One region of the Pseudomonas sp. EA_5y_Pfl2_R50 genome, then DNA from elsewhere that is predicted to be linked to it. Evidence: riboswitches for the same ligand, from Rfam matches in the RefSeq annotation. Region 1 holds a riboswitch; the other holds the start of a gene.
What was found. Region 1 has a riboswitch for manganese ahead of mntP (manganese efflux pump MntP). Riboswitches for the same ligand answer to the same signal wherever they lie in the genome.
Positions count from the first base shown of each region.

Region 2: it holds a riboswitch for manganese, as region 1 does, so the genes downstream of both, AACY19_RS24340 (TMEM165/GDT1 family protein) here and mntP (manganese efflux pump MntP) in region 1, are expected to answer to the same signal.

Region 1 is NZ_CAXAPT010000005.1:171,513-181,821, forward strand. It holds gene AACY19_RS10675 (hypothetical protein) at 51-392, shown strand; gene AACY19_RS10680 (phytanoyl-CoA dioxygenase family protein) at 497-1,216, opposite strand; gene AACY19_RS10685 (GAF domain-containing sensor histidine kinase) at 1,361-2,554, opposite strand; gene AACY19_RS10690 (TonB-dependent siderophore receptor) at 2,695-4,872, opposite strand; gene yghU (glutathione-dependent disulfide-bond oxidoreductase) at 5,092-5,931, opposite strand; gene AACY19_RS10700 (thiamine pyrophosphate-requiring protein) at 6,218-8,005, shown strand; gene mntP (manganese efflux pump MntP) at 8,141-8,704, opposite strand; yybP-ykoY riboswitch at 8,713-8,884, opposite strand; gene AACY19_RS10710 (hypothetical protein) at 8,947-9,966, opposite strand; gene AACY19_RS10715 (hypothetical protein) at 10,024-10,309, opposite strand, start outside.
Region 2 is NZ_CAXAPT010000017.1:78,326-88,634, forward strand. It holds gene AACY19_RS24335 (M48 family metallopeptidase) at 1-710, shown strand, start outside; gene AACY19_RS24340 (TMEM165/GDT1 family protein) at 860-1,444, opposite strand; yybP-ykoY riboswitch at 1,532-1,656, opposite strand; gene AACY19_RS24345 (class I SAM-dependent methyltransferase) at 1,696-2,694, opposite strand; gene AACY19_RS24350 (2-hydroxyacid dehydrogenase) at 2,726-3,691, opposite strand; gene AACY19_RS24355 (LysE family translocator) at 3,929-4,558, shown strand; gene AACY19_RS24360 (AraC family transcriptional regulator) at 4,583-5,347, opposite strand; gene AACY19_RS24365 (MFS transporter) at 5,433-6,617, shown strand; gene AACY19_RS24370 (fatty acid--CoA ligase) at 6,764-8,446, shown strand; gene AACY19_RS24375 (DUF1302 domain-containing protein) at 8,782-10,309, shown strand, end outside.

The DNA.
Region 1 (10,309 bases):
GGCTGAACCGTTGCCCGTTGAACCGAACCTTTATTTTCAGGATGACACCCATGCGTTCTTTATTTGTGCCTGCCCTGGCGGTTGCCTCCTTGCTGCTTGCCGGCTGCGCCTCGGCGCCGAATAACCCGACCCTGACCTTGCAGACCAGCAAGACCCCGGCGCAGTACGCCGATTGTGTGGTGCCGAAGCTGCAAGGCAGCGCGCTGAGCCCGACCGTTTCGCAGACCCAGCGCAGCTACCGCATCGTAGTGCCGAGCAAGATCTCCGCCGACAACGTGCTGGAAGCGTACAAGGCCGGTAATGGCGGCAAGGTCTTCATCTATGAGCGTCACCTGCTGGCCTCGAACTTCCTGCCGTCGACTTTCGAGCGCGCCGCCCAGGACTGCATCTGATTCTGCCCCGAACACGTCTGTGAAAGTGCTCCTTTGGTTGGCCGCAACCAACCAATTCCTTGCCCCGCGCCGTCATTCGGTCGCGGGGCTTTTTTTGCCTGCGATTATCTGTGCGACGTCGACACTTGCAGGCGCTGTGAAACGGGATTGAATGCATCGGCAAAATCCGCCGGTTCGAAATGCTCGCGGGTGTCCATGCCGATACTGCGCAGGCTCAGGGTTTGCACATGCGAGGGGTACAGCGCCTGGGAAAAGTAACTGATCAGGAGGGAGCGACGGCGGGCGCCGCTGATGTTCAGGCTGGCGCCGTGCAGCAGATCGACATCGAACAACAGAATGTCTCCGGCATGCCCGTCAATCTGCACGGCGCGGGTTTCGTCGCTGCCGTTGGGGGGCGGCGCGTCTGGGGCGGGGCGATGGCTGCCGGGGACGAGGCGGGTCGCGCCGTTCTGCGGGCCATAGTCATCGAGGAATGCCAGGGCAATCGCCATGTCGCCCGGACGTTGCGCCGACAAGTCACGGTGCAACGACTGATGGCCGCCCCCGGCCAGCGGTTCGCGACCTTCGACCTGGGCGAGGAAGAAGCGCTCGGCAATCAGTTCACCGACCACCGCCAATACCATCGGCAACCGACACACCGCCTGAACCTTGGCATCTCCATCGAGCAACGAGTGGCGCCAGTCCGCGCCCCGTGGCGCCGGCCACAGGTGCGAAGGCTTTACCCCGGCATCGAACGTGGCGCGCAGATCCGCCAGCCATTCACTTGGAATCGCACGGCGCAGGAGGGTGTAGCCGTCTCGGTGAAGTGGCCCGCGATCTGTCATGGTTTGCCCTGTGGGTGTCAGCGCTGTCGCAGAAGGTATAGCCGCACAGGCGCCCCTTCGCCCGGCTGCGATGACAGGTTTTACCTTATGTCCCACGAGCACGGAACATGGAGGTTTACCCCGGTGGCCGCGATTGCCATCGGTTCAGACCCATTTGAACCGGGCGGGGAATCTGGCGGTAAAGCAGGTTCCCGATGCGCTGTCTGACGTCACTTGCAATGTCCCGTTGTGCGCTGCGGCAATCTGCGACGCGATATACAACCCCAGCCCCAGACCCTCGCAACGCTGCCCGGCTTCGGCACGGGAAAACGGTTCGAACAGCAACGGCATCAGCTGCGCTGAAATCGGTGTGCCCTGATTGGTCAGGGAAATCACGATCTCGTCGTCTCGCGCATAGGCCTTGAGGACGATCGGCGCGCTGTTCGAGCCGTGGGTGACCGCGTTGCCCAGCAAGTTGGAGAGCAATTGGCTGATGCGCAACGCATCGCAATAGACGCCCGCCGGAACAGCCAACTCCTGGATGAACGTCGCCTGCGGATACGAGGCTTGAACCTCGGCGAGGGTCAATTGCAGGGTGTGCTGCAAGTCATCCACCAGTTTGCGCTGCACGGGAATCCCGCCGCCGAGCCGTCCCCGGGCAAAATCGAGGATGTTTTCGATCAGCACGCCCATGCGCACGGAGCTGTTGCGAATCGCGGAAATCAGGCTGAGCGAGCGTTTTTCTTCGGTTTTGATTTCCAGCAGATCGGCGCTCATGCGGATCGCGCTCAGCGGCGTGCGCAGGTCATGCCCGAGCACCGCGATGAATTGCTCGCGCAGGCGCCCCAGTTCATTGGCGTTGTTGAGTTCGAGTGTGGTCGCCTGGAGACGGCTTTGGGTGTCGAGACTCATCGCAATCAATTGCGCGAAGAGGGTGAGGGTTTTGGCAATTGCCGGCTCGTCGAGATTCGCCGGTACCGAGTCGATGGCGCAGAGCGTGCCGAAGAATTCACCACTGGCCTTGACGATGGGAATGGAAATGTAGCTTTCCAGACCATAGGTTTTCGGCGTGTGATGCAGGGAAAACACCGGGTGGGTGCTGGCGTGCCCGAAGATCACCGGCTGCTGATGCTGGCGGATTTCATGACAAATGGTCGATTCAAGCACCAGTTCGCCGCCGGGCTTGAGGCCGAAATCGATGGAGTCATCGACAGCGCAGGCGACCCAGTTCTTTTCTGTGACGCGTGCGACGGCGGCGAAACGCATGCCGGTCAGGTGTTTGACGATGCTCAGGATCACGGGCACCGCATCAATGCTGCGGATGGCTTCAATGTCGGAAGCGAATGCTGGGTTGGTCATGAGCGTGCTCGAATGGAGATCGCTCAGAGACTATCGCTTATTGTCGACGCTGACTAACGGACTCGTCTGAAAAATCACAAGGGGCGCCTGGATTTCCCGGGCGCCCCTGTTTTTTTGCGGTGATCGAATGTTTCGCGAACTCAGAACCTGTATTTGGCGGTCAGCATGTAGCTGCGCGGATTGCCGTAGTTGTCGGTGGAGCCCCATGTGGTGTTGTAGCCGATGGACGAGTAGTAGACGCGGTCGAAGATATTGTTCGCGTTGACCTGCAGATCGAGGTGCTTGTTGACCTCGTAACCGGCCATCAGGTCGGTGACCGCGTAGCTGCCTTGCTCCAGACGGTAGCTGCCAACGGTGAGCGGAACATCGTTGTACAGGCGGCTCTGCCAGTAGACGTTGCCACCGACGCGGAATTTCTCCAGCGGCCCTTGCAGGCGATACAGGGTCGATACCTTGAACAGGTGCTCAGGCACATCGGTGTCGAAGCGCTGATTGTTGTTGGCCGGGTTTTCGTCCTTGATGTAATGCGCACGGGTGTAGGTGTAGCCGGCGCCGACCTGCCAGTTCTCGGTCAGTGCACCTTGCAGTTCGACATCCAGGCCCTGGCTGCGCACCTTGCCGGAACCCTGGTAGCAGGTCATGACCGGGCACCCGAGCTGACTTTCGGCCAGGGTGGCGCGGTTGCTCTGGTCGATCTGGAACACCGCCAGGCTCGCGTTCAGCGCGCCATCGAAGTATTCGCCCTTGATACCGACCTCGTAGTTCTCACCGACAATCGGTTCGAGCAGTTTGCCGGAAAGATCCTTTTGGGTTTGCGGGGTGAAGATGTCGGTGTAGCTGGCGTACACGGAGTGATGATCGTCGAGCTTGTAGATCAGGCCGGCGTAGCGCGTGAGGTTGCGCGTGACTTTGTAGTCGCCGTCGCCGCTGCGGTCGTCGTTGTCGTACCAGTCGAGGCGGCTGCCGAGGATCAGTGTCAGCGGGTCGGCCAGGCTCAAACGGGTGGTCAGGTAAACCGCATCCTGAGTGGTGACGTTGCGGGTTTTGCTGTCACGCACGAAGTCGGGCTTCGGCGCACCGATGGGCCAGGCGGTGGTGTAAGGGCTGTACTCTTTGCTGGTCGCATCAAAGACGCGGTTGCTGGCGCCGACGACCAGCTCATGCGTGCGTCCGAAGGCCTCGAACGGGCCGCTGGCAAAGCCGTCGAACGCTCTCTGCTTGTCGGTGTTGTGCGATTGATAGGCGGTGGTTTCCAGCGGACCGGCATAACGTGACAGGTAGGTGCCGGAGAACTCGCCGTTCAGCGTCGAGGACGAGCCGGCGACGTGCAGTTTCCAGTCGTTGTCGAAACGGTGCTCGACTTCACCGAACACGGTATCGATCTGCAGTTTCTTGTTTTCCCAATCCGTGCCGGGATAGGTGGAGCGGGGCAGATCGAGGTGATGGCCGTCAGTGCCGATCGGCAAGCCGCCCCAGAAATAGTTGGTCTGTTCATTCTGTCGGGAGAAACCCAGGGTCGCCGTGGTGCTGTCGCTCAGATCGGCTTCACCGATGGCGTAGAACAGACCGTGCTCGTTCTGTTCTTTATCGCGGAAGCTGTCGGCGCCCTGATAGGAACTGACCACCCGGCCACGCACGGTGCCGCTTTCGTTCAGCGGGCTGGAGGCGTCGATCTCGCCACGGTAATCATCCCAACTGCCGGCAGCCCCCGTGAGGGTGACTTGCTGATCAGCGGTCGGGCGCTTGCGCACCATGTTGATCGCGGCCGAAGGGTTGCCGGCACCGGTGACCAGACCGGTCGCGCCACGGACGATTTCCACGCGGTCGAACATCGCCAGGTTCGGCTGCACGGCCATCGAGAACGGCGAATACGAGCTGGGCAGGCCGTCGTACATGATGTTATCGATATCGAACCCGCGCGAGCTGTAGGTCTGACGCCCCGGGCCGCTGGACTGATTGAGGAACAACCCCGGCGTGGCTTTCACCACATCGTTGATGCTGGTCATGTTCTGGTCGTCCATGCGCTGGCGGGTGATGACCGTCACCGCCTGAGGCGTTTCGCGCATGGTGAGCGACAGTTTGGTCGCAGTCTGCATCGGGCCGGTGGTGTAGGAGTCCGTGCCTTCGGTGGTGCTGCCCATCTGCGTCGCGCCAATTTCAGTGGCGCCAAGTTCAAGAGGACCCGAAGGCGCAGCGGTTTCGGCTGCAGCCTGTGGCGTTTCATCTGCCGAAACGGATGCGACGCCGGCCATGCAAATCGCGATGGCCAGCAGGTTCGGTGAGAGATTCGAGCGGCGATAAAGGGTTTGAAACGACATCAATCTGCTTCCCCAAGTGAACAAAGACGAATCCAGTGCGAGTGCGTGTAAGAATTATTCGCATTAGTTTGTCAGATCGAACCCCTCGAAGAAAGCCATACGAGTCAGTTAGTTAATGAATTTTTCACATTTGTGCAGGCGTGCGCCGGCAGCGAATGATCGAAAAAGCTTCGATCAACGCTGCTGGCGGACGGGGGGAAATGTAGAAGAAACAGGCGCTTAATTCAGATCTTCAGCCTGGTGTCGTTCAGGCACCTGGGTGTCTTCGTCGCCCCACGTGCGGTTGACGCGCAGGCCGCGAATCACCGCCGGTCGATTGGCGATTGCCTCGGCCCAGCGTTGCAGGTGGGTGTACTCATGTGCCGCAAGGAATTGCGCCGCCGAATACACGCTGTTGCGCACCAATTGCCCGTACCACGACCACACCGCGATGTCGGCAATGGTGTAGCTGTCGCCGGCCAGATAAGCGGTTTGTGCCAATCGCCGGTCGAGCACATCCAGTTGGCGCTTGGTTTCCATGGTGAAGCGGTTGATCGGGTACTCCATCTTCTCCGGCGCATAGGCATAGAAATGCCCGAAACCGCCGCCCAGATAAGGCGCCGCGCCCATCTGCCAGAACAGCCAGTTGAGGGTTTCGGTTCGGCCTGCCGGGTCTTTGGGCAGCAAGGCGCCGAACTTTTCCGCCAGGTACAGCAGGATCGAGCCCGACTCGAACACGCGAACCGGTGGCTCGACGCTGCGATCCAGCAGTGCGGGGATCTTCGAGTTCGGATTGATCTCGACAAACCCGCTGGAGAACTGATCGCCTTCACCAATGCGAATCAGCCACGCATCGTATTCGGCCTCGCTGTAACCCAGTGCCAACAGCTCCTCCAGCAGGATGGTCACCTTGACGCCGTTGGGTGTAGCCAGCGAATAGAGCTGCAACGGATGCTTGCCGACCGGCAAGGCCTTGTCATGGGTCGGCCCGGCAATCGGGCGGTTGATACTGGCGAACTGACCGCCAGACGGCGCATCGTTTTTCCAGACCTTGGGCGGAACGTAGGGCGTTTTGCTCATGAAACGGACCTCATCGTTGACGGCTGAGAACAGACACACACCCTAGGGAAAATTCCCCTGCCGTGCCAGGGTTACTTGGCGCGGCTGGCTGGCGCAATGTCTGCGCGAAAAAGTCCACGCTGCCGTCGGATGCCGCCGTGTGCGAGGGCAGTCGCCTCAGAAAATCTTGCCCGTGGGCGTGCAAATCAATCGAAACTTCGTCGCCGACGCGGCTGTCCAGAGCCTTACACCTCCTGGCAGCTGTGATGCCAGGAATGCTCTGGCACCGGCGAAAAGCGAGGATCGAATGACGATGACAGTGGGCGACTTTCTGGTTGAACGACTCAGCCAATGGGGCGTTACGAGGATTTTTGGTTATCCGGGTGACGGCATCAACGGTGTGTTCGGGGCGCTGAGCCGGGCACAGGGAAAGATCGAATTCGTTCAGGCCCGGCATGAGGAAATGGCCGCATTCATGGCCTCGGCGCATGCCAAGTTCACCGGAGAGCTGGGCGTGTGCATCGCCACTTCCGGCCCCGGCGCATCTCACCTGATCACCGGTCTTTACGATGCGCGGATGGATCACATGCCGGTGCTGGCGATCGTCGGCCAGCAGGCACGCACGGCGCTGGGCAGTCACTACCAGCAAGAACTCGATCTGGTTTCGATGTTCAAGGATGTCGCCGGCGCCTTCGTGCAACAGGCCTCGGCACCGTCGCAAGTGCGGCATTTGCTCGACCGGGCCGTGCGCACAGCGGTCGGCGAGCGTCGCGTGACCGCACTGATCCTGCCCAATGATCTGCAAGACCTCGCATATGAGTCGCCGGCTCGCGCCCATGGCACGGCGCATTCCGGGGTCGGTTACAGCAAACCGAAAGTGATGCCCTACGACGTCGACTTGCAGCGTGCGGCAGAGGTGCTGAACACGGGTGAAAAGGTCGCGATTCTGGTCGGCGCCGGCGCGCTGGAGGCGACCGATGAAGTGATTGCCGTCGCGGAAAAACTCGGCGCCGGCGTCGCCAAGGCCCTGCTCGGCAAAGCGGTGTTGCCGGATGATCTACCTTGGGTCACCGGCAGCATCGGATTGCTCGGCACGGAACCCAGTTATAAATTGATGACCGAGTGCGACACCTTGTTGATGATCGGCTCGGGCTTTCCCTATTCCGAGTTTCTGCCCAAGGAGGGCCAGGCGCGCGGCGTGCAGATTGATCTGCAACCCGACATGCTCAGTCTGCGCTATCCGATGGAGGTCAATCTGCACGGTGATGCGGCGCAAACCCTTGGCGCGCTGCTGCCGCTGCTGAAAGAAAAAACCTCACGCAAATGGCGCAAGAAAGTCGAAGGCTGGCGCGGCAGTTGGGAGCACACCCTGGAAAAACGCGCGATGGCCAAGGCCGATCCGGTCAACCCGCAGCGCGTGGTCTTCGAGCTGTCGCCGCGTTTGCCCGAGCAGGCGATCATCACCAGTGATTCCGGCTCCTGCGCCAACTGGTATGCCCGCGACCTGAAAATCCGCCGTGGCATGAAGTGCTCGCTGTCCGGTGGCCTGGCGTCGATGGGCGCCGCCGTGCCTTACGCGATTGCGGCCAAGTTCGCCTTTCCCGAGCGCTCGGTGATCGCCCTGGTGGGGGACGGCGCGATGCAGATGAACAACATGGCCGAGCTGATTACAGTCGCCAAGTACTGGCGGCAGTGGGCGAGTCCGAAGTGGATCTGCGCGGTGTTCAACAACGAGGATCTCAATCAGGTCACCTGGGAGCAGCGGGTGATGGAGGGCGATCCGAAGTTCGAAGCCTCGCAAAGCATTCCTGACGTGCCGTATCACCTGTTCGCCATCTCCATCGGCCTGAAAGGCATTTTCGTCGACCGCGAAGAGGACGTCGCCGCCGCGTGGGAACAGGCGTTGGCCTCGGAAGTGCCGGTGGTGATTGAGTTCAAGACCGACCCAAATGTGCCGCCGCTGCCACCACACATCAAGCTTGAGCAGGCGAAGAAATTCGCCACGACCTTGCTCAAGGGCGACCCGGATGAAGCGGGCGTCATTGTGCAAGCCGCCAAACAAGTGCTGGCGAGCGTCCTCCCGGGCAAGAAGTAACCCGAGCAGGCGCGGCCGCCAGATGCGCTCTTTCAAATGGTGAAGTGCAGGATCGCACCGAGCTTGAACAGCGTCTGGCGGCGTTCGACGATGAGCGTTATCTGTTGGCACTGACAGCGTTGATTGCAGGTTGAATCAGACCGACAAGTGCTCGTAGAGGATGGTCGCGCCGACGATCATCAACACCACGCCACCAACGATTTCCGCACGCTTGTCCACCACCGCGCCGAGCACCCGGCCGAGCATCACACCGATGGTCACCATGGTCATGGTCGCCAGGCCGATAGCGGCCGCCGCTCCCCAGATATTCACGTCGACAAACGCCAGACCCACGCCCACGGCGAGCGCGTCGATGCTGGTGGCGAACGCTGTAACGGCAAGAATGACGAAGGAGTGCTGGCCGGTTTTTTCGTCTTCCTCGGCTTCGTGCCTGAGGCCGTTGTAGATCATGTGCAGGCCGAGAATCAGCAGCAGCGTGAAGGCAATCCAGTGATCCCACTCCGCCACCCAGAGACTGGCCGCCTGGCCGATCAGCCAGCCGATGACAGGCGTGATGGCTTCGATCACGCCGAAGATCAGGCCGGTGCGCAGCGCTTCACTGAGACGGGGTTTATGCAGACTGGAGCCTTTGCCGATGGCGGCTGCGAACGCATCCGTGGACATGGCCAAGGCAAGGAATATGAGGGAAACAGGATTCACGGTGGCACACTTCCAGTCGGGCTATGAGTCAACGACACAACCACACGCCCGACGTTAGGCATGGATGTGTCGTCGGTCTCACCAACCAAAAGGTGTTCGCACCACGGCGTGTTGCCGAGAATGTTGATACGAACGCTTCCGAGGGACTCGGAAACAGGCTACTCCCCAACGAGGAGCCGGATCTTAAACGGCTGTACATGAAAATTTTGTATACGCGCCGCGCTAGAACACTCAGGCTGAAATCAGCTGAGCGGGTCGGTGATGAAGCCGAATTCCTTCGAGGCTTTCATGACTTTTTCTTGTAAATTCCCTGGCTGATGCAGGCTGATGCGCAGGCTGATCTCGTGGCGATGGGGGAATTTAAAGCCCAATGAAACAAACTGATAATGATGGTCGTTGTTGTAGCGAGCGACGGCTTGAGTGTGACTGTAAATAGCATTGTCGTAAGTTCCGCATAATACGATGGCCTTGTATTGTGGGAGGTTCTGTTTTTCTGGTGAGAAATCTTCGATATTTATCTTATTGCAACGAACTCTGATTTTTCTGAACTCGTCGATAATTTCGTTGTGCAGTTTATTCTTCGTGGCAGTGCTGAGGAGAGCGATGGGAGGACTTTGCCAGACGTTAAGGTTCATTGAATCGGGTGTGAGTGAGTCTTTACGGTAAATAGCTCTGGTGAACGCTTGTCCGAGTTGGGTGATGCCTCGCCCGGAGGTAAGGCCAAGCTGCTGCAAGGTGTTAATTGACAGTGCCTGGATCGGGCTCATGTTCTTGACGTTAAAAATGTTGCCTTGGGATAGAACAGTATTCCCGTGCTGAGGCATTACTTCATGCTCTGAAGCAATTTCTGCATATCTTAGTAGTTCGATGTCGCCGAACGTCAGTTGTTTTAAAGCAAGAACAAAGTGTCTGCGGGTTTCTCTGTCAAGTTCGCCGTATCGAAGTGAAATAGTCAGCTGGGCGTAGGCTTTCGCTTTGCCACTATCACTATCGTTCATGCAGGCTTGCAATAAATCGCCGAATTCAATTTCGTATCCGGCATTGTCGAAGTTTTTATTGGTTTCGGCAGTCTCATTGCAGATCATCAGCTCTTGGCAGAACAACTCGATCCGTTCATTTTTCTTTTCTTCCAGTAGCTCGATAAGCCGTTTTGCCACGTCTGCCACGTCTTTCAGGCCTGGAATCAGGCCTGCGATAGGCAGAATTTTGTTTTCAAGCTGCTTGACCAGTTTTCCGGCCTTGTTTTTTTTATCGGTGCTCATGTACTTGGACCCGAAAGTAATTGGCTATCGTGAAAAAAGTTTTGTCGGTATGGAAGATCAATTCTGGACAGGCACTTTCCATTCGCATTCGACCCGGGCAAAGTGAGCCGGAACCTCTACGTGGGCAGTGAAGAATGTCGTGAAGTCGAAAGGCGTGAACGCTTCGGGGGCTACCAATACGCGCTGCTGAGTAGGCCCGAGGAAAATAACCGGGTTGCCCTTGTCAATGTTGACGCAATCGTGACGGCTATTGAAATCCAGTGCCTGAGCAATCAAATAAACTTTCTGGGTCAGGCGTTCGTCTGACAGTTCGTTGTTCCTCCAGCCGTAGACCTGGAATCCG
Region 2 (10,309 bases), on a different contig from region 1:
ACATGTTCAGCATGCTGTCCTCGCAAGAGGTCGACCAGATGTATGCGCAGTCCTATCAGAAGACTGTCGGTGAAGCCTCCAGCAAAGGTGTGCTGGACAAGACCAGTCCTGAGGCCAAGCGGGTTCAGGCAATTGCCAATCGTCTGATCGCCCAGGCACCGAATTTCCGTCCCGATGCCGCGCAATGGCAGTGGGAGGTCAATCTGATCAAGAGCGATGAGCTCAACGCCAACTGCGGCCCTGGTGGCAAGATCATTTTCTACACCGGGCTGATCGACAGCCTCAAACTCACCGACGATGAAATCGCTGCGGTCATGGGCCATGAAATCGCCCACGCCCTGCGCGAGCACGGTCGTGAAGCGATGTCCAAGGCTTACGGTGTTGAAATGGCCAAGCAGGGGGCGGGTGCGTTGCTCGGTCTGGGTCAGGACAGCCTGGCGCTGGCCGACACCGTGGCCAATTACGGCATGACCTTGCCAAACAGCCGCGCCAACGAAAACGAAGCCGATCTGATCGGTCTGGAACTGGCCGCGCGCGCCGGTTACAACCCGAACGCGGCGATCACCCTGTGGAACAAGATGAGCAAGGCGTCGGAAGGTTCGCCGCCGGAATTCATGAGCACCCACCCGGCCTCGGCCAGCCGGATCGCTTCGTTGCAGGCAGCGATTCCGAAAGTCATGCCGCTGTACGAACAAGCGCCGAAGTCCTGATGAGTTTGCAGCGAAGCTGCTGACCCCTTCGCGAGCAAGCCCGCTCCCACAGGTTCAGTGGTGTTCACATAATGTGTGATGACCGAATATCCCTGTGGGAGCGGGCTTGCTCGCGAAGAACGATGACGCGGTGTTACTGACCTACGCCATCAAACCCAGCCACTGCTCTGCATCGCCTTGTACACCGCGACAACGGCCAGGATCATGAATGCCGAAGCCGCGAGGCGACGGATCAAGGTCAGGGGAAGTTTCTCCGCCGCAAAATTACCCGCCAATACCACCGGCACGTTGGCAATCAGCATGCCCGCGGTCGTCCCGATGATCACCAGCCACAACTCCGGATACTGCGCCGCCAGCATCACCGTGGCGATCTGGGTCTTGTCACCGATTTCAGCGAGGAAGAACGCAATCAGCGTGGTCAGGAATGGCCCGAACTTGCGGGCGGTGCTGGCTTCATCGTCGTCCATCTTGTCCGGCACCAGTGTCCACAATGCGGTGGCGGCAAAGCTCGCGGCGAGAATCCAGTGAAGAACCGAGTCTGAGAAGAAACTGCCGAACCAGGCGCCTACCGCACCGGCTGCTGCGTGGTTGGCCAGGGTCGCGGCGACAATACCGGCAATGATCGGCCAGGGTTTGCGGAAGCGAGCGGCGAGAATCAGCGCGAGCAGTTGCGTCTTGTCGCCGATTTCGGCCAAGGCAACGATTGCGGTGGGAACGAGTAACGAGTCCAGCATCAGGATTTCCTAAGGGGCGGGTCGACACGGCTATGACACGTACAGCCTTCCCGCCCCGGGTAAGGTGTGCGTGTCATAGGTCTTGTCAAACCCTGCGATCCGTCTGCTGCGGACGCTTGGGTCGCATACGCCATGATCTGAGGATCAAGTATGTTGACGTATGCCGGACGAGCTTGGTGCTCGTGGGAGACTACTCCCCTAGGACGGAGCGGATTCTGCCTTCGCAAAACCGATAGGGCAAGAACAAATTTTCACCCGCGCTTGGCCCGGTAAATCCGGAAACCATTGCCCTCGGCCTTGATTGCGCACACACCGAGATGCTCCTCGATCAGTGGCTGATACTTCAGGAAGCTGTTCGCCACCAAGCGCAGTTCGCCGCCGTTTTTCAGATGTTTTGCTGCTTTTCGCAGCAAGTTCTCGGTAGCGAAATAATCGGTATGCACCCCGACATGGAACGGTGGGTTACTCAGAATCGCGTTCAAACCCATCGGCGCGGCATCGATACCGTCGCCGGTCAGTACCTCGGCTTCCAGACCGTTGGCCGCCAAGGTCAGACGGCTGCTGGCCGCGGCAAACGCATCGACGTCGAGCAACGTAACCTGATTGTGCGGATAGCGACGTTTGACCGCCGCGCCCAACACACCGGCGCCGCAACCGAAGTCGAGCAGGTGACCGCTCGGCAACTTGTCCAGATGCTCCAGCAGCAGGGCGCTACCGCGATCAAGACGACCGTGGCTGAACACGCCCGGCAGGCTGATGACTTTCAACGGGCCTTCAGCCAGTGGCAGTTCATAAGTCTGCGCCAGGCTTTCCAGGGATTTCGCCTCAGGGGCGTTGGCTACCGTCACTTGCCACAGCTGGCAATGGCGGGCGCTGTCGAGCTTGCGTGGCTTGCCGAACGGGTTGAGTTGCTTGGAGGCGCCTTCGATGCCGCTGCGCTTTTCCCCGACCAGAAACACTTCGCGTCCAGCCAGACGCGAAGCCACGGCGTTGAGGATGTAATCGGTCAGATCCTTGGACTTGGGCAGGAACACCACGGCGCTGTCGAACTCGCGCTCCGGGACATTCACGCCGAAATGGCTGCGGCCCTCGAAGCGGGCGTCCAGCGCGGCTTGATCGCCGGCATGCCAGCACCAGCCGAAGGCGTTGGGCAGGCGGCCGAGCAAATCGTCGGCAGGTAAACCGGCCAGCAACAACGAACCTTGAAACAACTCGGGCTGACGAAGCAGTACTTCACTGCGCGGGTCCATAACTGCTCCTCAAAAAAAGTGCCGCAGTTTATCAACTGACGACCCGCAGCGCCTTACCGCTGAAGAACGCCTGGGCGTTTTCGGTCAATTGACCGACGATACGCTGGCGGGCTTCGCGACTGCCCCAGGCGTTGTGCGGCGTGACGATCAGGCGCGGGATGTCGGCGGCCAGCAGCGGATTGCCCTGGGTCGGCGGTTCGACGCTCAACACATCGGTGGCCGCGCCGCCGAGGTGGCCATTGCGCAAGGCATCGGCCAGCGCCTGTTCATCGATCAGTCCGCCGCGCGCCGTGTTGACCACAAAGGCGCCGGGTTTCATCGACGCCAGTTCGCGGGCACCGATGAAATGACGGGTGTGTTCGTTGAGTGGGCAATGCAGGGTGAGGGCGTCGATCTGCGGCAACAATTCGTTCAACGGCAGACGATCCGGGCGGGCAGGGCGGCCGGGAATCTGCCCGAGCAGCACGTGCATGCCGAACGCTTCGGCCAGTCGCGCGACGGCACCACCGAGTTCGCCATGGCCGAGCAGCCCGAGGGTTTTACCTTCCAGTTCAACGATCGGATAGTCGAGCAGGCAGAACTGTCTGGCCTGCTGCCAGCGCCCTTCGCCGACAGCTTTCAGATAATCGGTCAGACGCGTGGCGAGGTTGAGCAACAGCATGATCGTGTGTTGCGCCACCGACGGCGTGCCGTAACCCTGACAGTTGCACACAGTGATGCCGCGCTCGCGGGCGGCGACGAGGTCGACGTTGTTGGTGCCGGTGGCGGTGATCAGGATCAGTTTCAGATCGGGGTTGGCAGCCATGGCGGCGGCGTCGATCAGAATCTTGTTGGAAATCGCCACGGCAGCGCCTTGCAGGCGTGCGGCGACTTGTTCGGGCAAGGTCTGGGCGAACAGTTGCAGGTCGCTGAAGCAGTCACGCAATGGACTGAGATCGAGATCGCCGAGATCCAGCGAAGGGTGATCAAGGAATACCGCGCGGCGCGTGTTCGTCATCAACTGTACCTTTTGTGCTGAGAGCGTAGGGCGTAATCTGCCGAGCCTACCAGATGAAACAAAACGTTACGCAGTGCCTGAGGTGCTCACCATGTGGAAGCGGGCTTGCTCGCGAAGGGGACGTGTCAGGCGAATGGAGGTTGCCTGACACACAGCATCCGCGAGCAAGCCCGCTCCCACAGGGAAAAGCATTCAGGCGATGCGTCCAATCTGACGAACGACCCCAGAGGAGCATCCATGTACTGGACCGAGTTCTTGACCGTTGCCCTGATCCACCTGCTGGCCGTCGCCAGTCCCGGGCCGGACTTTGCCGTGGTGGTGCGCGAGAGCGTGACCCACGGTCGTCGCGCCGGCACCTGGACGGCACTGGGTGTGGGGACGGCGATTTTCCTGCACGTTGGTTATTCGTTGCTGGGTATCGGCCTGATCGTGTCGCAATCGATTGTGCTGTTCAACGCCTTGAAATGGGCCGCTGCAGCGTATCTGTTGTACATCGGTTTCAAGGCGTTGCGTGCGCAACCGGCGAAAACCGTGACCGACGATCTGCATAAAGAGGCTGGCGTGCGTACCGCTCGCGGCGCGTTCACCTCGGGCTTCGTGACCAATGGTTTGAATCCGAAAGCCACGCTGTTCTTCCTGTCGTTGTTCACCGTGGTGATCAATCCGCACACGCCGCTGGCGATCCAGGCCGGGTACGGCGTTTATCTCGCCGTCGCGACCGCCGTCTGGTTTTGCCTGGTGGCGATGCTCTTCAGCCAGCAGCGCGTGCGTGCCGGTTTCGCCCGTATGGGGCATTGGTTCGACCGCACCATGGGCGCGGTGCTGATTGCTCTCGGCGTGAAAATCGCCTTCACCGAGATGCACTGATCGCAGAACCGCTCCCACAGGGCCCTAAACGAGTTCGCTGAGTTTGCTCAGGTTATTCAGGTAATCACGCGGATTTTCACCCAGCAAACGGCGAAACATCGCGCTGAACGCCCGCGCGCTGCCGTAACCCAGATCCCGCGCCACACGCTGCACGCTGTCCCCGGCGAGCAAGCGGGGCAGCGCCGCCATCAGGCGCAATTGCTGGCGCCAGGCGTTGAAGCTCATCTGTAATTGTTGCTGAAACAGCCGCGCCAATGTCCGTGAGCTGGCGCCGACCTGCTGCGCCCAGTCTTCCAGCGAGTTCGGGTGATCCGGGGTTTGCAACAGTGCCAGACATATGTTCTGCAGGCGCCGGTCAGTCGGCATCGGAATGTGCAGCGGCAGGTTTTCCAGGCTGGCCAGCTCTTCGAGCATCAGTTGCTGAATCAACGGATTGTCGGCGTGCGGCGGGCCTTGCACGGCGCGCAGGATCAACTCGCGCAACAACGGCGTCACGGCGAGCACGCAACACTGCTGAAGGCTGGCCGGTGACAACTCGGGAGCGATGAACAACGAGCGCATCTGCACGTCGCCACTCATGAAAATCTCGTGCGCCACCTCTGGCGGAATCCACACCGCACGACTGGGGGGAATCACCCACGCCCCCCGCTCTGTGACTACGCGCATGATCCCGCTGACGGCATACAACAACTGCGCCTCGCGATGCAGGTGCAACGGCTGGTGCGCGCCGTCCAGATAATCCCGGGGGTAGGCGCTCACCGGACCATGTTCGAAGTGGCTGATCAACATGTCGGATTCGATGACTTGTTTGGCAGGAATGCGCTTTTTCGCCAACTTAGCATAAGCGGCACACAACAACGTAAAGCGTGCCGCCATGAATCAATCGAGAAACGTCATCCGCTACATCAACGCCGCGCATGTGATCGATCACATGTTCATGCTGATTTTTCCCGCCGCCGTGCTCGGCATGACGCAGGCCTTTGGTCTCGACTATGCCGCGCTGATCGGGCTGTCACTGGGGGGCTTTATTGCCTTCGGTGCCTGCTCGCTACCCGCCGGTTGGCTGGGCGATCACTGGAGTCGTCGGCAGATGATGCTGGTGTTTTTCTTCGGCATCGGCGCTTCGGCAATTTTCACCGGCCTCAGCAACAGTCCGACCATGCTGGTGATCGGCCTGACCCTGATCGGCATTTTTGCCGCGATCTACCACCCGGTGGGCACGGCGATGCTGGTGGCTTATGCGCAAAACCGGGGCCGTGAAATCGGTATCAACGGCATGTGGGGCAATCTTGGCGTGGCGTTTTCGGCGCTGATCACTGGCTTGCTGGTGGCGCAGTTCGGCTGGCGTTCGGCATTTCTGTTACCGGGCGCGGTGGCGATTGTGTTGGGCGTCGGTTTCGCCGTGCAGGTGCGCGAAGAACCGATCCCGAAACGCCCGCACACGCCGCTCAAAGGCGTCGCCGGTCAGCGCATTTCGATGGTGATGGTGTTCGGCGTGCTGGCGTTGGCCACGGCCACCGGTGGTGTGGTGTTCAACGCCACCACGATGACCTATCCGAAATTGTTCCAAGAGCGTCTGCATGAGTTGTTTGCTTCGCCGCAAACCCTTGGCGTGGTGGTCAGCCTGGCTTATGCCTTTGGTGCGGTCGCGCAATTGAGCATTGGCCGGGTTTTGCATCGGCTCAGCCTGAAATGGCCGTTCATTGTTCTGACCCTTTGTCAGGCGCCACTGTTGTTTGCACTGGCTTACGCCGATGGTTGGGAGGTGATCGCCCTTGGTGCAGCGTTCATGTTTGTGGTGTTCGGTCAGGTCACGGTCAACGATGCGATGGTCGCCAACTTCGTCGCACCGCAATGGCAATCGCGGGTGTTTGCCTTGCGTTACTGCTTGTCGTTCGGCGCCAGTGCCACGGCGATTCCGCTGATTTCCTATGTCGAACCACGCCACGGGTTCGTAGGTCTTTACTTGATTCTCGCGGGTTTCGGCGCGCTGACCTTCCTCGCGGCGGTGGTTTTCCCACGCACGCCATCGGAAGCGGCCGTAGGGCAAACCGCCTGAACAGTGACAAAACCCGGCAAATGCTGGCGCAAAGCTAGCATTTGTACGGCTTTGCAAATCATTCCTTTGGCTGATTTGGCCGGCGTATAAGGGTTCTAGAGTACCGCTCTCTACGCCAACACCGTGCAGTCAGAAAAGGGATTCTTATGTTGCAGACTCGCGTCATTCCCCCGGCCGATGGGGCCTACCAGTATCCATTGCTGATCAAACGACTGCTGATGTCCGGCGCCCGTTACGAGAAAACCCGCGAGATCATCTACCGTGACCAGATACGCTACAGCTATCCGACCCTGATCGAGCGCGTCGCACGGCTGGCCAACGTGCTGACGGCAGCCGGTGTGAAGGCGGGTGACACCGTGGCGGTGATGGACTGGGACAGTCATCGTTACCTCGAATGCATGTTTGCCATTCCGATGATCGGTGCGGTGATCCACACCATCAACGTGCGTCTGTCGCCGGAACAGATCCTCTACACCATGAACCACGCCGAGGACCGCTTTGTGCTGGTCAACAGCGAGTTCGTCGGTTTGTATCAGGCGATTGCGCCGCACCTGACCACGGTCGAGAAAACCCTGCTGCTCAACGATCTGCCGGAAAAAACCGCCGAGCTGCCGAATCTGCTCGGCGAGTATGAGCAACTGCTGGCTGCTGCGAGCCCGCAATACGACTTCCAGGACTTCGACGAAAACTCGGTCGCCACCACGTTCTACACCACCGGCACCACCGGCAATCCGAAGGGCGTGTATTTCACCCACCGGCAACTGGTCCTGCACACCATGGGCGTGTCGACGATCATGGGTTCCATCGACAGCGTGCGCCTGCTCGGCACCAACGATGTGTACATGCCGATCACGCCGATGTTCCACGTTCACGCCTGGGGCCTGCCGTATGTGGCGACCATGCTCGGTCTCAAGCAGGTTTATCCGGGGCGCTACGACCCCGAGTTCCTCGTGGAGTTGTGGCGCAAGGAGAAGGTCACGTTTTCCCATTGCGTGCCGACCATCCTGCAAATGCTGCTGAACGCCAAAGGCGCGCAAGCCACCGATTTCGGCGGCTGGAAAATCGTCATCGGCGGTAGCGCGCTGAACCGCACGCTTTACGAAACCGCCAAGAGCAAGGGCATTCAACTGACGGCCGCTTACGGCATGTCGGAAACCGGGCCGCTGGTTTCCTGTGCGCATCTCAACGATGAATTGATGGCCGGCACTGAGGACGAGCGCACCACCTATCGGATCAAGGCCGGTGTCCCGGGGCCGCTGGTAGAGGCGGCGATCATCGACGGCGACGGCAACTTCCTGCCGGCCGACGGCGAGACTCAGGGCGAACTGGTGCTGCGCGCGCCGTGGCTCACCGAAGGTTATTTCAACGAACCACAGAAGGGCGCCGAACTCTGGGCCGGCGGCTGGCTGCATACCGGCGACGTGGCGACGCTCGACAGCATGGGCGTGATCGACATCCGCGACCGCATCAAGGACGTGATCAAGACCGGTGGCGAATGGATCTCCTCGCTGGACCTCGAAGACCTGATCAGCCGTCACGTAGCGGTACGCGAAGTAGCAGTGGTGGGCATCGCCGATCCGCAGTGGGGCGAGCGCCCGTTTGCCTTGCTGGTGATCCGCGAAGGGCACGTCATCGGGGCGCGCGAACTCAAGGAACACCTCAAGCCGTTCGTGGAATTGGGGCACCTGAGCAAGTGGGCGATTCCGAGTCAGATCGCCCTTGTTACCGAAATTCCCAAGACCAGTGTCGGCAAGCTCGACAAGAAGCGTATCCGCCTCGACATCACCGAATGGCAGGCCAACAACAGCACCTTCCTCTCGACACTTTGAGTGTCCCTGGCGCGCCGAAAACGGCGCGCCAGCCCCACCAAGCAAGCGCTTGGCTTGTGAAATCGAAAAAATCAGCCATCCTTGCCGTGCCGACATGTGTCGGACTGGCGAAAGGACTGTTCCAGAGTGGCCGGCAGCTGCAAATCACACTTTAGAGGGATCAAGCAGTACCACCTGCTGGCTATAGTCCGCTCAAGGATTTTTAAGAACGGAGCACACGCACTGATTGGGGCGAGCAACTTTGGAAGGATTTCGGACTGCCCTGACGTCCGGTCTTCCACAGCGTTTTTGAAAATACTCACTGCCATAACAATAATGCACATGGAGTAGCGTCGATGACCTCAGTAAACCAGTTCTGGCGCCGGGCGAAACTGCCTCTGGCGGTCAGTCTTGCCTCCTCGCTCGCCGGGCCTGCATTCGGCGTCAGTTTCAACGTCGGTGAAATCGAAGGCCAGGTCGACTCGTCCCTGTCGATTGGTGCCAGTTGGTCTACTCAGAGCCCGAACAAGAACCTCATCGGCGTCAACAACGGCGGCCACGGTCTGTCGCAGACGTCCGATGACGGTCACGCCAACTTCAAGAGCGGTGAAACCTTCTCGAAAATCTTCAAGGGCATCCATGACCTTGAACTGAAATACGGCGATACCGGCGTGTTCGTCCGTGGCAAATACTGGTACGACTTCGAGCTCAAGGACGAAAGCCGCCAGTTCAAGGACATCAGCGACAGCAACCGCAAGGAAGGCGCCAAGTCGTCCGGCGGGCAGATCCTCGACGCCTTCGTCTACCACAACTACTCGGTTGCCGATCAGCCGGGTTCCGTGCGTCTGGGCAAGCAGGTGGTGAGCTGGGGTGAAAGTACCTTCATCGGCAGCGGTATCAACTCGATCAACCCGATCGACGTCTCCGCGTTCCGTCGTCCGGGCGCCGAGATCAAGGAAGGCCTGATCCCGGTCAACATGTTCTACGTGTCCCAGAGCCTGACCGAGAACCTCTCGGCCGAAGCGTTCTATCAACTGGAATGGGACCAGACGGTCGTCGACAACTGCGGCACCTTCTTCTCGCAACCGGACATCATCGCCGACGGTTGCACCGACAATCTGCGCGTGTTGAACAAGCGTTCGCAAATCCCGGCCATCGCCCTCGGGCCATTGGCGGCGAATGGCGTCAACGTCAACGAGGAGGGCGTGCTGGTACGCCGTGGCGGCGACCGCGATGCCCGTGACAGCGGCCAGTGGGGCGCCTCGTTCAGGTACATGTACGAGCCGCTGGACACCGAGTTCGGTGCCTACTTCATGAATTATCACAGCCGTGCGCCGATCTTCAGCGCCACCGGTGCACCGCAATCGGTCTACAACACCGCGCGGGCGCTGCCGGGGCCATTTGCCGCACTCGGCCCGTTGCTGGTCGCGGGCAACTCGCAGTACTTCGTTGAATACCCTGAAGACATTCGTCTTTATGGCTTGAGCTTCTCGACCACCCTGCCTACCGGTACGGCGTGGAGCGGCGAGATCAGCTACCGTCCGAACGCGCCGGTACAGTTGAACTCCACCGACATCCTGTTCGCCGGTGTGCGTCCACTGGGCGGTGCGCTGACCAATGCTTCGCTGCTCAACGGCGTTCCGGGCCAGGACCTGCACGGCTATCGCCGCAAGGAAATCACCCAGCTGCAGACGACCCTGACGCACTTCTTCGATCAGGTCATGGGCGCCAGCCGTCTGACCCTCGTCGGTGAAGTCGGCGTGACTTACGTCGGTGGGCTGGAAAGCTCCTCTGACGTGCGCTATGGCCGTGACCCGGTCTACGGTCCGGGCGAACTGCCGGCCACCGGCACCGCCGACACCTGCGCCAATATCCTCAACGCCA